2 regions of the Alteromonas lipotrueae genome follow, and region 2 is predicted to be linked to the other one. Evidence: predicted binding sites of a transcription regulator. Region 2 holds the regulator's gene; the other holds the start of a gene.

Region 1 (7,720 bases), on a different contig from region 2:
TTTTTTAACGACGATAACTATGATGTGGTGGGAGAGCTAAGCCTATCTCACGTAAAAGGCGATGTAATGTTTAGGCGAAAGCCTGCATAAATTGTCATAAAAAATGCGTAAACTGGGTGAGGACTTTACGTCGTTTAATAAATAAGGTGGTATGTAAATGATAAGTGCGCAAGGAAGTTGCCTGTGCGGGGCTATTACCGTAATGGCGGAGAATATTAATCCTAAATTCACTGTTTGCCATTGTGATTCTTGCAGACAGTGGGGCGGTTCGGCGCTGTTCGCATTACAATGCGGTACGCAGGTTAAATTCGAAGACACAACCTCTACTGGTAATAACGTAAGCATTCACCGGTCGTCAGATTGGGCTTCTCGCGGTTTTTGTGGCAACTGTGGTTCCCATCTGTTTTATAGGCTCAATGAGACCGGCGAGTACAATATTCCTGTTGGTATATTTCAAGCACTAGATGGGTTAGAAATGGATATGCAGTACTTCAGCGATCAACGCCCAGACTACTATTGCTTTTCTAATAAAACAAAAAAAATGACCAAGGCTGAAATCATGGCGTATTTTGCTCAAAAGTCTTAAGTTATCAGCAGGCAAAGCAAGCAACTGTAGAAACACGGAACAGAAGCTATCCCACGTCTCAACATTTAATTCTTGGGATCTCTTCCCATCGGGTAGTGGCTCTTTTCGTCAAAAAGTCTCTTTTCATGGCAAAGCTTTGTTGAAAGCCCCTAGCGCCAAAATGCATCGTGTTTTTGCCATACCTAGCGTTCGTATTGTCAAGAACTGCCATTAATGCCGAGTTGTCCGTACTGGGCGTAAACAAATCGCCTTGGCGATGTTTCTCGTCGCAAATGTCCAACAGACCCACCCCCACTTTGTAATAACGCACGCCTGGAACAAAGAGTTTATTTAGCGTATCAGACGCTGCGTGAATAACGTGTCGAGTATCATTGGTAGGTACAGCAAAGCTGGAAAGCGCCGACCGCTTTACATATCTGCCATCATCATGAGGCGAATTTGCCGCAAAGAAGGTGGCGCTATGAGCGAGAGAATGTTGAGCGCGTAGTTTTTTGGTGGCTATTTCAGCATGGGTCGCTAGCGCCGCTCTCAATTCATCTTGCTTAGTAACTCTATTTCCAAAACTACGGGTACTGTAAATCTCTTTTTTAGCGGGCCTTATCTCATCCCACGTCATTCTTAGTTCACCCTGAAGTTCTCTCACTGTATTTTCTAGCACGATAGAAAAATACTTACGCATTTTAGTGGGGGATTGTTGTGAAAGCGCATAAGCATTAATAATGCCCATGGCCATCAATCGTTTTTCCAAGCGCCCACCAATACCCCATACATCTGCTACTGCCATGCGGGATAATAGTGCCTGCTTTTCCTGTGGCGTATTAATAACCGCTGAGCCTCGAAAGCCGTCTAGCTTTTTTGCTGCGTGATTTGCCGCTTTGGCAAGGGTTGGAGTGGGACCAAATCCAACACCCACGGGAAGCTTTACCTCCCGCCAAATGGTTTTTCTTATTTCATATCCTAGGGCCAGCCATTCGCTATCATGTAGGCGTGGCGAAAAGCGCATGAAAGCTTCATCAATACTGTATTCGTGCAATTCATCACAGAATTGAGACATGACAGAAAACATTTTCGAAGACACATCGGCATACAGCTCATAGTTAGACGAGCACACAACAACCCCTGCTTTTTTTGCTTCCTCTTTCACCTGAAAATAGGGTACGAACTTTTTAAACCCTAATCTTTTGGCAATAGGGCAGGCCGCGACCACACAGCCATCATTATTGCTCAAAACCATAACGGGTTTGTTTCGCAGGTGAGGATTGTAGATTTTCTCGACCGATGCATACATGGAGGTGACATCTACCAGCGCAAACACTATTCGCCTCCTAGGCGGCGGTGTAGTGTTTTGTGAAGTCTAATGGAGCGCGTTACCACCCCTTCTATTGAAAATTCATCGCCTTCTTTTAAAAAGTAAGGTTTGTACAATGGTGATGAAGAACGCAAACAGCCGTGGCGTTTGTCTACACGCTTACAGACGAACTCGCCGTTTAAGGTCGCCACAATAATGCACATGTCTGAAATATCTTCAGCTCTTGAGACAATCAGCAGGTCGCCGTCGTGAATGCCATCGTCCATCATCGACTTGCCTTGCGCGTAGCCAATGAAGGTAGCAGCAGGTTTATCGATAAGGAGAGAGTCTAGGCTCAAGCCTAGTTCTGTATATTCTGCGGCAGGCGATTCAAAGCCTACGATGCCCGCTTGTGCTGTGATAGGGATAAATTTAAGCATACACTTCTAAAATACTGTTTATTTATACAGTATTTTAGTGGGTTCTCATTCGCCAAGCAATCAAAGTACAGAAAATACTCGTCTTAATGGTGCTTGTAACTGTCGCCTAAATTCGCAATTGGTCATAATGGCGACTGGCTTTGTACGATATTTCTTACAAAAGTGTAGGAAATGTGGGTTTTTTATCGTGGTCTAAATCTAGACTAAAGTCTAATGCTATTGATTTATATGGTTTTTTCATTTTTAGATCATTTTAGCGCCTTATTTTCTCCTTAATTTATTGTAATTCTACCTAGCAGGAATTCTTGGTAGGGATATTATTAATGGCGTCACAGGGAAACACGATGAGTCAGGATGATTTTAAGGACAACCTTGGACAACTTAAGGAAGAGAATCCCTTAACAGGAGTGAGGGGAGATGGAAAAGCAGGAAGCATTACAGGGATGATAAGCGCACCGGATGTGCTGAAATGGAATTACCACAGGGACAGGCAAGGAAAGCGCAGGCGATAAGGAATCGCAGCAGGAAGTAGAAAGGATTTGGCGAAGGATCGTCATAAAAAGGAAAGATACAGGATGTATCGTAAAGGAAAGCTTGGAAGGCTTAAGCAAGGATAGTTTACGCAGGAGGCGTAAGAGCAAGGCAGCTCAGGAACGAACGGACCGCTTAGGGATTGAGCAAGTTACACAGGATGTGTAATGCAGAAAGGATGAAAGGATAGGAACACCAGCTTATGCTGGCAAGGAACAGCCTTAGGATGAGGCCCCCACGTGTAGGATAGGTGGGATGTTAAGGATAAATGGAAAGGGATTTACGCAAGGATGGGTAACTCGCACGGGAACACGCGAGAGAAGATGGAAAGGGGCGTATATGGATTTTAATCGGGAAGATTTTAGTCGCAAAGGAACGCAGAGAGGGAAACTCAAAATTCCAGGAAAAGGGGTAGCAGAGAGGCTACCCCTTTTTTTGCTTAATTTTTAGCGTTACCACTAAAAACGTTAATTTTGTTAGCACCTATTCCTGTTCGGCACAGTCATCTTGTTTATATCTATTTTCATAGCGAGCTAACAAGCCCGATAAAGCTAATTTACCCTGTGAGGTGGTAAGGTCGTTCTAATAATATGTTTACCCACCAATTCTACTTCTCCGCTGTATCTGTCTTCACCATTTCCTGAAAATTCAAACACAAAAATGTTATGCCAATCAGGCTTACTGTAGTTGAAAGTAATGCGGGTTTTGGCTCTGGCAATGCTGAGCAGTTGCAGTTGATTATTTTTGCAATACTGGCGCAAGTAACTATCGGTAAATTCGGAAATACTTCGTATGCGCCAAAACTGAAAGGCGACAAAGCCTAAGCCTAACCATAAGGTTAATTCAAGAAGTGTCATTCATTACCCCTAGTTTGTGAAAACAGCGTGCCAATTGCGCTGGCCAGTAAGTCACTGCGTTCTGGGGTTCTTAGTATGCCTAGTACTAATTCACGTAACTGGGGTACTTGAACAAGATCAGAGAAGAAGCCGCGGAATACGTCGCCATTATAGTTTTCTTGGTTATCGACCTCGGCAACCGCTTCAAAAAATAGCAGCAGTAATTTCTCGTCCATTTGCTGAAAATGGCGGGCAGCAATAACACTTAATATATCTAATCGGTTCAATTTCTTAGCTTCAAAGTGAGACACTAATTGCGTATATATAGTGTCGTTTTTGGTCTCACAAGACAAACCCCGTAGCGCGGCTAAACTTATTTCATCACCGTCTAACACTGAAAGCATGCATTGGTTAAGCCGCTCAGATACGTTCGCAACTTCGGCCATTTCCATAAAAGCCCGTTGAAATGGTTCGGCAAAAAGTGAAAAGTTACGCAGCACACTGTCTTGCACTTCTTGAGCGTTTTCCATTGAGTCTAATCTAATGACCACATCCGCAATTGCCTGTAAGGGAATGGTTTGCCAGTCAGCCACCTGCGGCGCTTTCACGTAGGCGATAACATACTGTGCGCTGACGCTAATTGGCTGATTCAGCTTCGCGCGAACCAGTGCATTAAATTGCGCAAGTAATGACTGCGCGGGCACAAATGAATAAGGATTATCTGGCAATGTGTTAGCCGCTTCAGAATCATCAGAAATTGATTGGCCTAGTGCATCGACAATAATTTGCAGAAAATGGTTTCTTGAAGCCGCTACCACTAATCCCTGCTCGTCTAGAGGGAGTTTGATAAACCAAATATAGTGCTGATTTGAGCTATTTTTATTCCAAAAAACAATGCCGAACCACGCATGTTGCTGGCGAGGGAAGGGCGCAACAGTTGAGCCATTCTCAATATCCAAAAACGCCTGATTGTCTAAAGCGGTAAGTCTTCGACCCATATCAAAAACAATATATTCTGTACCTGCATGCAATAAAAATTCGCTGATAGAGTTAATACTGTTTGCGTTCATTTCAGGCGTTCTCACTTCATAAAACTGATTTTAGGGCGCAAAGTTTAGCATATTTTAGTTGCCGACAGGCAAAGGCATTGTTCTTTTAAAGGTGCGAGCGGAATGAGTGCTGCCTCTGGTATACTGCCGTCCAGATCTATACGGCAAACCTTAAACCATGTAATGACTATGAAGTTAATAGAAGAATTCGAGTATCATTTAAATACGCTAGAAACAGCGATGCGCCAAACTAAAACGTGGCCGAACAAATCACCTAGCAAGGCGCAATTAGCCAGTACTGCCCCTTTTGCTATTGATACCCTGTCTTTTTTCGAATGGCTGGCGTATGTTTTTGTGCCTAAATGTCATTACTTAATAGCGATGGGTCAGCTACCAGGGAAGATGGCAATTTCCCCTGCGGCGCAGATGTATGTGCCAAACTGCCCCGAATCTATCTTAGTTTCGTTGCTTACTCTTGATAAACTAACCGAACCTAATAAGAAGTAAATCATGCCTGAAGAATTATCGGTTAGCCCGAGTGAAAAGGCTGGCAGCAATAGTGTGCAGCCATACCCGCCGCTTAATATTTTATATCAAGATGAGCATATCGTGGCCATTGATAAACCGCCGGGTTTATTAGTGCACAGAAGTCCTATCGACAGGCATGAAACTCGCTTCGCCGTGCAGACATTAAGGGATCAGCTCAACAAGCACGTATTTCCCGCTCACCGACTAGATAGGCCCACATCCGGTGTACTATTGTTTAGTTTTGACAGTAAAACAGCGGCGCTGCTTGGCCAGCAGTTGATGAATAAGCAGGTGCAAAAGCAGTATCACGCTATTGTTCGTGGTTATGTTAAACATTCAGGGCTCATCGATTATGCGCTCAAATATCGTTACGATAAAATTGCCGATAAACATAAGCGCCCGCAGCAGGCACCTCAGCAAGCCACAACGGTATACGAAAGTTTAGCGAACTATGAATTACCTTTCGCCGTAGGTAAATATGAAACCGCCCGCTATTCATTAGTAAAACTTTTGCCCTCGACAGGACGCAAACATCAATTGCGTCGTCATATGGTACATATTAGGCACCCTATTTTGGGAGATACCACCCACGGAGACGGAAAACAGAACAAATTTTTGCAAACACACTTTAGTTTTCAGAATTTGGCCTTAAGTTGTACGCAGATGGGTTTTTATCACCCGATAACCGGAAAGTGGCTATCGGTGTTTGTTAGAATGCATTCAGAAATGCAACGAGTGTTAGATGCGTGGCAAGAATATCAGGTTTAAGGTTTGGGCTAGAAAGTGTGATGCTTAAACGGGAAACCCACACGATTTGAAAAGATAATGAGGAAGTAATGGCGACATTAAAAATTTTTGCAGGTACCGTGTATGGCAATGCGCAACATGTAGCAGAGCAAGTTGAAGAAAATCTTGCAGAGCAAGGTGTAGATTGCGAGCTTGAGAGCGATCCTTCAGTAAGCGACTTTACCGATGCCGACGCTATCTTATTGATTACTTCTACGACTGGCCAAGGCGATGTTCCACCAAACTTAGAATTTGTCTTCTCTGATTTGAAAGACGAGTTTCCATTGCTAAACGACAAGCCTTTTGCTGTTGCAGCGTTAGGTGATAGTAGTTATGGAGAAAGCTTCTGTGGAGCCGGTCGTCAATTCAATGAATTATTGTTAGAGCTGCAAGGTAAAGCGGTAGCCGACATGCTGGAAGTTGATGCCCTAGAGACCCTTGAACCTGAAACCATGGTTATTGAGTGGGTTAACGGTATTAAATCGCAGTTAGGTGTGTAACGGGGTTCGACACAAATCTCGAAAAATAAAAAAAGGGCGCTAAGCGCCCTTTTTTAATAGAAATCTATGAATACAAAAATACAGACTTATTCAACACCACGTAGTAGGGCATTAATACCTACTTTTGCACGAGTTTTAGCATCTACTTTCTTCACGATAATGGCAGCATATAGGCTGTACTTTCCGTCTGGGCTTGGAATGTTACCTGAAACTACTACAGAGCCCGCCGGTACGCGGCCATAATGTACTTCGCCGGTTTCACGGTCGTAAATACGGGTGCTTTGGCTAATGTAAACGCCCATGGAAATAACCGCACCTTCTTCAACAATAACGCCTTCAACAATTTCAGAGCGTGCGCCAATAAAGCAGTTATCTTCAATAATAGTAGGGTTTGCTTGAAGTGGCTCTAGCACACCACCAATGCCAACACCACCAGATAAGTGAACATTCTTACCGATTTGTGCGCAAGAACCTACGGTTGCCCATGTATCTACCATGGTGCCTTCGTCAACGAATGCACCAATGTTAACATATGAAGGCATAACAACCGCATTTTTACCCACGAAGGTACCGGTACGGACTGCCGCAGGAGGCACGATACGCGCACCGTCATTAGCAAATTGTTCAGCAGTATAGTTGCTGTATTTCAATGGTACTTTGTCGTAGTAACGGCTTTCAGCGCCTTCAATAACATCGTTGTTGTGTAGGCGGAAGAAAAGTAAAACGGCTTTCTTTAACCACTGATGAACAACCCATTCGCCCGCGATTTTTTCAGCTACACGCGCTTTTCCGCTATTAAGCAATGCAATAGCATCGGCAACGGCTTGTTTCACTTCTGCTGGGGCAGAAGAAGGGCTAATGTTGTCGCGGTTTTCGAAGGCGTCTTCAATAATGGCTTTCAATTCATTCATGGTATCGTGATATCTTCAAGTTGATCGAGTTTAAACAAGATACGCTTTTTCAAGCTTACTTGTTGTTCTTGGGTTAATGCTTTGCCAGCATCATTACTGACAATAAATATATCTTCTGCGCGCTCGCCGATAGTAGCAATTTTAGCCAGCTTTAAAGTGACATTAGTATCAACAAAAGCATGACCAATTTTAGCTAATATGCCTGGTGCGTCTAGTGCTTCTAACTCAATGAGTGTCGCTTCATCGCTCACACCGAAAAAGCGTA
Region 2 (7,720 bases):
TCCACTGAGATCCAGTAACGACAACGGTAAGATCAGGTTCACTGGTATCTTCCATCGCAATAAGGGTTTTAGCAGCAGGAATAGCCATAAGAATAAGAATGATGAATGGCACTACTGTCCATGCAATTTCCACTTTTACATTTTCATGGAAGTGAGCGGGCTTAGCGCCTCTGGATTTACGGTGCAAGTACATTGAGGCAAACATAACCCCAAAAACCGCAACAGCGATTGCGATACAGATAAAGAACATCAACATATGGAGGTCGTATACTTGACCACTTATGTCTGTTGCGCCTCGGCGCAAATTTATGGAAGAGCCTTCGCCCGTTGCTGCATCAGCAAACAGTAGTGGCGAGGTAAGCAAAAGTGGAAGCCCGTAAAGCCACTTTGTCGCTTGTGTCGCCGCTTGTGTCGTTACTCGTTTCACTCAACACCTCCGTTATAACAGAAGCATTAACGCATTAGATGCGCTGCGCTTCTGGCAACTGATACTCGAAATCCAACTTTTAACTTAACTGCCTAGCTTTAGTTGTAAAACAAAGTTACAGCTATTGTTATTATTTTGTTAAATACAGTATAAGAATTGCTCAATAAAACGCACAAGTCTAGTCTTTTCTAAGAAAAAACAATTGCAGCGTTTAATTTTTAATCAACGCGGTATGACAGAGAAGTGAATGACGTCACAGCGCATGGACGTTACACGGGTATTTAGCGAGCCCGTTTGAAACGCTCATTTTGAACGAGATGGGCGAATAGAAGTTGGCAATAAGTTTCTTATAATCAAAAGGTAGTTACGCACTTATGATTGTTTTTCAAACAAAACAGATGACTAAAATAGCGCTAGTTAGCACTAAAAAAGGTGACATAAATAGGAGAAAATATGCGGGAGCGGTATCTGGTGGCTTTTGAGGGATTTCTTAGACTTAAATACGATTATTGTGTAAGCAAGGTATGGTAAACATACAAAAAAGCGGCCTATAAGCCGCTTTCTTTACTAAATAGCTAAAAGGTTACATCCAATCAGCATTTCGAATAACACCAACGGCAATCCCTTCAATGGAAAAAGGCTCTGACGCTAAGTCGACTTTAATCGGTGAAAACTCGTCATTTTCGGCATGAAGCAATACTTCGCGGCCACGCTTTTCAAGGCGTTTAACAGTAACGTCCTCATCGACACGTGCTACTACCACCTGCCCATTATGGACATCCGTCGTGCGGTGCACGGCTAACAAGTCACCATCAAGTATACCAATGTCTTTCATACTCATACCGCTTACACGAAGTAAGAAGTCGGCGTGAGGCTGAAACAGGGCAGGGTCGACCTTATAATGAGACTCTATATGCTCTTGCGCTAGAATAGGCTCGCCCGCAGCCACTCGGCCAATAAGAGGAAGGCCTTCTTCTTCAGGGGCTTCATCTTCAAGAGGAATATTAAGTTTAATACCACGAGAAGTGCCTGGAAGGATTTCGATGACGCCTTTACGGGCCAACGCTTTTAAATGTTCTTCAGCGGCATTCGCAGAACGAAAACCTAAATGACGGGCAATTTCTGCACGGGTAGGCGGCATGCCAGTTTCGAGCATCGTTGTTTTTATAAGCTCGAGAACTTCTGTTTGTCTTGCTGTGAGTGGGCGCATAAAAGACCTGTCTGTCTATACAGTTCCTGTAAGTATATACACCTAAAAGGAAATGACAAGCACTAAGCGTTGCAAAGCATGTTTTTTACTCAGGCCAAATCACAACAAAAAAGCGACCATTAAAGGCCGCTTTATCTATCACTACTATTCAGCGTGACTAAAATTTATATTGCAAACTCACGCGAGCATTAAGCGGCTCGCCGGTGGCAATATTGTTGTCGTTATGTGCTGATGGGAAATAGTCTTCGTCGAATACGTTTTCCACATTTAGCTGAATTTTAATGTCTTCGCTGTAATCGTAATACACTGCAGCGTCTACGCGAACAAAATCAGGTAGTTCGACGGTATTGTTTAAAGACGCGTACTGCTCAGATTGATAAATCACGCCTAATGCAACACGCCATTTATCGTTTACTTCATATTGGTTCCATAACGTCAGCATGTGTTCTGGTAGCTGTGCTAAATCACGGTTCGCCAATGCGCCATCTACAATGCGGCCCATTTCTTCGCCATCAAGGTTGCTATACCCAGCATTTATTACCCAACGCTCTGAAAGCTTGCCCACCACCTGCACTTCAAAACCTTTGGTTTCGGTGCCGGTTAAAATAGACGCTTCTGGATTGTTAGGATCTTGCGCTGTGCCATTTTCACGTTCAACTTCAAATGCCGCTGCTGTTACGCTAAGTGAGTCAGAGAAATTCCACTTTACGCCAATTTCTTTATTTTCAAATTCTTCAGCTTCCAGCGCTTGGCTTGTAAGCGACAGAGAAAGGAATTGGTCACCTGAACGAGGTAAAAACGATTTGCTGTAACTGGCATAAATCGAAACAGATTCCGCTGGCTTGTAAATTAGGCCAACACGGGGTGACACTTGTGAATCAGAACTAGATAGGAAACCGCTGTTACCATCGTCAGCACCGTTAGCCACTTCAATAGTGTCTACCACATCGATATCAAAATTATCGTAGCGAAGACCGGCCACCACAATCCAATGCTCGTTAAGCTTAATTTCATCTTGCACGAAAGCTGAGGTAAAGGTGACGTCTGATGCACGATTTCTTACCGGATCTGTCAGCGTCATTGACGGAATAACCAGGGGGTCGCTAAACACGAAGGATACTTGGTCGTCTTGACTGTCTGCAAAAAACGCATCACGACGAGCATTTTCTGTATCTTGGCTGCCGTACTCCATTCCTGTTAGTAAGGTATGGTTAATATCACCTGTTGCAAACTGCCCAATAAGGTTTAATTGAACCAGCGCATTTTCACGAGTGGTGGTATCACGATACCCATCTAACGTAACCGTGCCTGCATCAGCGTCAAAGTTAACGGGGTACAAGTTTTGGTAAGCTTTATCATAATCAGCAAACTGAACGGTACCGTTCAAGTTCCAATTTTGCGATAGTGCATGATCAACACGAACACGGGCAATATGCGCTTCAAGGGTAGTATTGTTGAAGTCTGGAGCACCAAAGTAGGTGTCGTCAAAGCCTTCAAGCGGTGCACCATCTAATGAGGGTATACCTCTATCGACTAAACGATCATCATTTACGTATTCGTAAGATGCAACCACCGTGGTGTCGTCGTTAGCCATCCATGTATAAGTTGGGTTAATGGCGTAACGTTCACCATCTTTAAAATCACGATGATTATCAATACTGTCAAACACACCGTTAAAACGAAAAGCATTATTAGCATCTATGGCTTTATTGGTATCAACACTAATAGAACCAGCGCCAAAGGTATCAATACCTGCTGACAGTGTGGTGAAATCTTCTGCGCTACTGGCCACTTTAGTCACACGGTTAACTACGCCACCGCCTCCACCACGGCCGAATAGTAAGGCGTTCGCGCCTCGTAATATTTCTACACGCTCTAGGTTATACAATGGGCGAAAGTACTGAACGTCGTCACGAAGACCATCAACAAAAAAGTCGGCGGTGGTGTTCTGACCACGAATAGTCACCTGATCGCGATGGTCTTCACCTAGGCCAATGCTCACACCTGGGGTGTATTGCATAACATCGGCAATACTAAACAATGCTTGCTCTGAAATTTGTTCTGCGCTTACAACAGATACTGACTGGGGCACGTTAACCAATAATGTAGGGGTTTTAACCGCTGTGGCGACTTGTTGACCAAAGAATGCGCCGCGTACGGTAATACGTTCAACGCTTTCATCTGACTCAGCCATATCGTCTTGTGCGAATGCAGATGTGCCATAAAGAGCTAAAAGAACAGCAGTAGAAATAGTTGCTTTACCAAGTTTCAAGCAAGTCTCCTCAAGTGATAATTCAAACAGTATTGAAAATGATAGATATTCTTATTTAGAGCGGATTCTAGTCAGATTTATTGGCAATTAAAAGGTGTATTAATAAAAATTAAACTTTTGTTATAAATGAATGCGTCAGCTTGACGAGACAGTCTATTGAAACAATCCTCACGAATGGAATCAGTACCCTTAATGGTATTTACGTCAAGATGACAAGTTTGCCATTAAAGCATAAAGTAAACCTTCTTCTAACTATGCTTAACCAGAGTATTGAATTCCATCATGTTGCATTACCTCGACTATACCCCCGAGTTAGCCCCCCATTTCGACCGCATAAATAGAGAGTGGATAACCAAAATGTTTCATTTAGAGAGCATTGATGAGGCTGTTATTGGCTACCCACAGCGCAATATTATCGATAAGGGTGGATACATTTGGTTTGCTGAACACCCGGACTTTGGCATTGTAGGTACATGCGCATTAATGAAAAAAGGAGAAGGGGTATTCGAACTTACTAAGATGGGTGTGGTCAGTGAAGCAAGAGGATTAAAAGTAGGGGAAGGCTTGTTACAACATGTGTTGAATAACGCCCCTACCATTGCTTTTAATACATTATTTCTTTTGACGAATAAGAAGTGCGAGGCCGCCATTCATCTTTATGAGAAAAATGGCTTTGTTCATTGTGAAGAAATCATGCAAAAGTTCGGCTGTGCCTATGAACGCTGCGACGTAGCGATGCATTACAAAGGTGCAGTTACCAACTGATGTATGAGTAAAAACACGCTCAATCGATTTGCTATGGCAACAATTTATACTAATGACTCTTTCAAACAGCCCCATGGCCTCTGCAAGACATTGCACGAGATGTGGTACACTTCCCCCGTTTTAATTTCATAGGATTACAGAATTCATGTCGTGGATGCGAAAAGCCCTTTTGTCGCTATTTCATTATCCTGTTAAGTTGCTGGTTAAAGCCCACAGCATTCCCGTAAACGTAGAAACTGAGCTTGGCATTGATAAATCGAAGCCCATCGTTTACTTGCTTCCAGCAAACTCGGTAACCGATCAATTAGCGCTTAGAATGTCAACAGAAGCACTAGGCCTACCGAGCCCAACAGATACGCTTACGTTAGCGGGCAGAGAATACCCTTCTACGTTATTTTTGCGTAAAACCCAGCCGATCTTTCGTTCACAAGCAGACGATACGGGAATTGAAGATGTATTTACTGACTTATTTCATCTGCATAGAGATCATCACCAGTTAGATCTCCAAGTGGTTCCGGTGTTTGTCACCTGGGGCCGAGCGCCTGGCAGAGGCACACCAGGATTAGCCGACCTTATTGCCGACAATGCAGCGCCAAGTTGGCTAAGAAAACTCTTTATCGTGATATTTTTAGGCCGCGACAATTTTATCAATTACTCAAAAGCCGTATCAGCTCGCGCCATGTCAAATCAACATGGCAGTGATAAAAGCATTGCACACAAGCTAGTACGTGTAGCAAGCACTCACTTTCAGCGTAAACGCCAAAGTATGACCGGCCCTACATTGTTAGAGCGCCAAGAGTTGAACAACAGTGTACTAGGCTCTGATGCCGTGCGCCGTGCTATGGCTGAAGAATCACGCAGTAAAAAAATCACTCATGAAGCGTCTAAAGATAGAGCGCAATCTTACGTTACCGAAATAGCCGCCGATTACCGCGAAGGACTTATACGTTTTGGCGACCGACTGCTTACTCGCATTTGGAACAAAATTTACAATGGTATTAGTGTTGGACACTCTGAACGTATTCGAGAATTAGCCGCAAACGGCCATGAGATTGTTTACGTGCCTTGTCACCGCAGCCACATGGATTACCTTTTGCTGACCTACGTGATTTATCATGAAGGCATGGTAACCCCTCACATTGCTGCTGGTATTAACCTAAACTTCTGGCCGGTTGGGAAAATTTTCCGCCGTGGTGGTGCCTTTTTCTTACGCCGTAGCTTCGCCGGTAATAAGTTGTACACCGCTGTATTCCGTGAATACTTAGAGTTACTTTTCAATAAGGGCTATTCAGTTAAGTATTACCCTGAAGGTGGCAGAAGTCGCACTGGCCGTCTTATTCCGCCCAAAACAGGCATGCTAGCCATGACCATTCAGGCCATGCTGAAAGGCGTAAACAGGCCAGTTAGCTTGGTGCCAGTCTATATTGGCTACGAAAACGTGATGGAAGTGAAAAGCTACCTGAACGAGCTTAAAGGTACTAAGAAGCAAAAAGAATCGAACTGGCAAGTATTCTCGGCTATTCGCAAGCTTAAAAACTACGGTCATGGTTATGTAAACTTTGGTGAGCCTATTCAGCTGAATCAATTTTTGGAAACCCATGTGCCAAACTGGCGTGACTGCCGCGATGCCGAGCCAGAGAAAAAGCCTGCATGGCTAACGCCAGCGGTAAACGAGTTGGCCAACAATGTAATGACCCGGATTAATCGCGCAGCAGCGGTTAATGGCATGGCGCTAACGTCGCTGTGTTTGCTGTCATCGAAAACACAAACCATGAGTGAGTCTGAGCTTAAACAAGCGATGGGCGACTTTATCAGTTTGTTCAAAAATGTGCCTTTCAGTGCCGATGCCACTATACCCGATGCTAGCGGGAAGGAATTGTTTGACGATACCTTGAAGCTTGGTAAGTTTGTGATTGAGGAAGATGACTACGGTCGATTAATCAGCCCAAAACCTAAGTCGGCAGTTTATCTCACCTATTATCGCAACAATATTTTGCACTTATTTGCGTTGCCTGGCTTAATTATGGCCTGTGTATTTGCGCACAAAGGCACAAGTAAAGCGACAGTATTCCAGTTAATTGCTGCGTTATACCCGCTGCTACAGCGCGAGTTATTTTTGCACTTGTCTCAAGACGAAGCCCTTGCTCACACCGATGCGCTTATTGATGAATTGGTCGACCAAGGCCTTCTGCGTATAAAGGGCGGTGACTTACTTCCACCTGATGCTCAGCAAAAGCAGTTTCATTCAGCATGGCTATTGAGCCGCTGTATGCAAGAAACCTTGCAGCGTTATGCGGTAGTACTGACTATTTTAGACAAGGAAAAAGTTATTAGTCGTGGTGCGCTCGAACGTACCAGTCGCCAAGTGGCCGAACGCTTGTCTACCCTTTATGGGCTAAGCTCACCTGAGTTTTACGATAAGAACGTACTGTCTAGCTTTATTAGTGCGTTAAAAGATAACCATTGGTTAGACTCTACAGAAGATGGAAGCCTGAAATACTCTGAAGAGTGTGAAGCGCTTCGCGAAGACGTGATGGCGTTAGTTTGGCCAGAAATGACCCAGCATCTTGAGAATGTGGTATTGCATAACTAGTTTACTTCGTCGATTGGGATGCAGCTAGCTGCTACTCGATAATAGGCTGCACACTGAAGAGACTGTTATCGATAACGTGAAAAAGCCGAAACGTTAAATCGTTTCGGCTTTTTTATTGATTTGGAATACGCTTTACCTCGCCCCAAGGTAAACCATGCTTAACGTGAAGCGAAGTAAAGCGAAAACGGTTTGCTCTTTACTTAGATGATTGTGACAAGAAGAACTTATAAGCAGGGTCTTGTGTGACTTCATCTACTTTGTAGCCAAGTTCAATAACATGTTCATTGAAGGCCTCTCGGCTTTCAGGGGCAATATCGAACCCAACCAACACTAACCCTTCTGCTGCACCGTGGTTACGATAATGGAACAAGGTAATGTTCCACGATTCACCTAAGGTGTTTAAGAAGGTTAGCAGTGCGCCAGGGCGCTCTGGAAATTCAAAGCTGAACACTT

Evidence for each region. The regulator LexA, encoded in region 2, represses DNA repair genes until DNA is damaged. The targets are predictions, from matches to a motif close to TACTGTATNNNNATACAGTA.
Region 1: KYS23_RS01805 (LexA family protein) is a predicted target of LexA. The motif match lies at 2,327-2,346, and genes of this name have one in related genera.

What each region holds. Positions count from the first base shown of each region.
Region 1 is NZ_JAESDJ010000001.1:433,896-441,615, forward strand. Features, by position in the region: gene KYS23_RS01790 (GNAT family N-acetyltransferase) at 1-90, shown strand, start outside; gene KYS23_RS01795 (GFA family protein) at 158-586, shown strand; gene KYS23_RS01800 (Y-family DNA polymerase) at 645-1,901, opposite strand; gene KYS23_RS01805 (LexA family protein) at 1,901-2,314, opposite strand; gene KYS23_RS01810 (DUF3301 domain-containing protein) at 3,397-3,702, opposite strand; gene KYS23_RS01815 (DUF3549 family protein) at 3,699-4,751, opposite strand; gene KYS23_RS01820 (YqcC family protein) at 4,920-5,237, shown strand; gene truC (tRNA pseudouridine(65) synthase TruC) at 5,241-6,026, shown strand; gene KYS23_RS01830 (flavodoxin) at 6,095-6,544, shown strand; gene dapD (2,3,4,5-tetrahydropyridine-2,6-dicarboxylate N-succinyltransferase) at 6,631-7,455, opposite strand; gene glnD ([protein-PII] uridylyltransferase) at 7,452-7,720, opposite strand, start outside.
Region 2 is NZ_JAESDJ010000009.1:70,639-78,358, reverse strand. Features, by position in the region: gene coxB (cytochrome c oxidase subunit II) at 1-427, opposite strand, end outside; gene lexA (transcriptional repressor LexA) at 1,011-1,637, opposite strand; gene KYS23_RS13470 (TonB-dependent receptor) at 1,795-3,909, opposite strand; gene KYS23_RS13465 (GNAT family N-acetyltransferase) at 4,192-4,674, shown strand; gene plsB (glycerol-3-phosphate 1-O-acyltransferase PlsB) at 4,820-7,267, shown strand; gene ilvA (threonine ammonia-lyase, biosynthetic) at 7,464-7,720, opposite strand, start outside.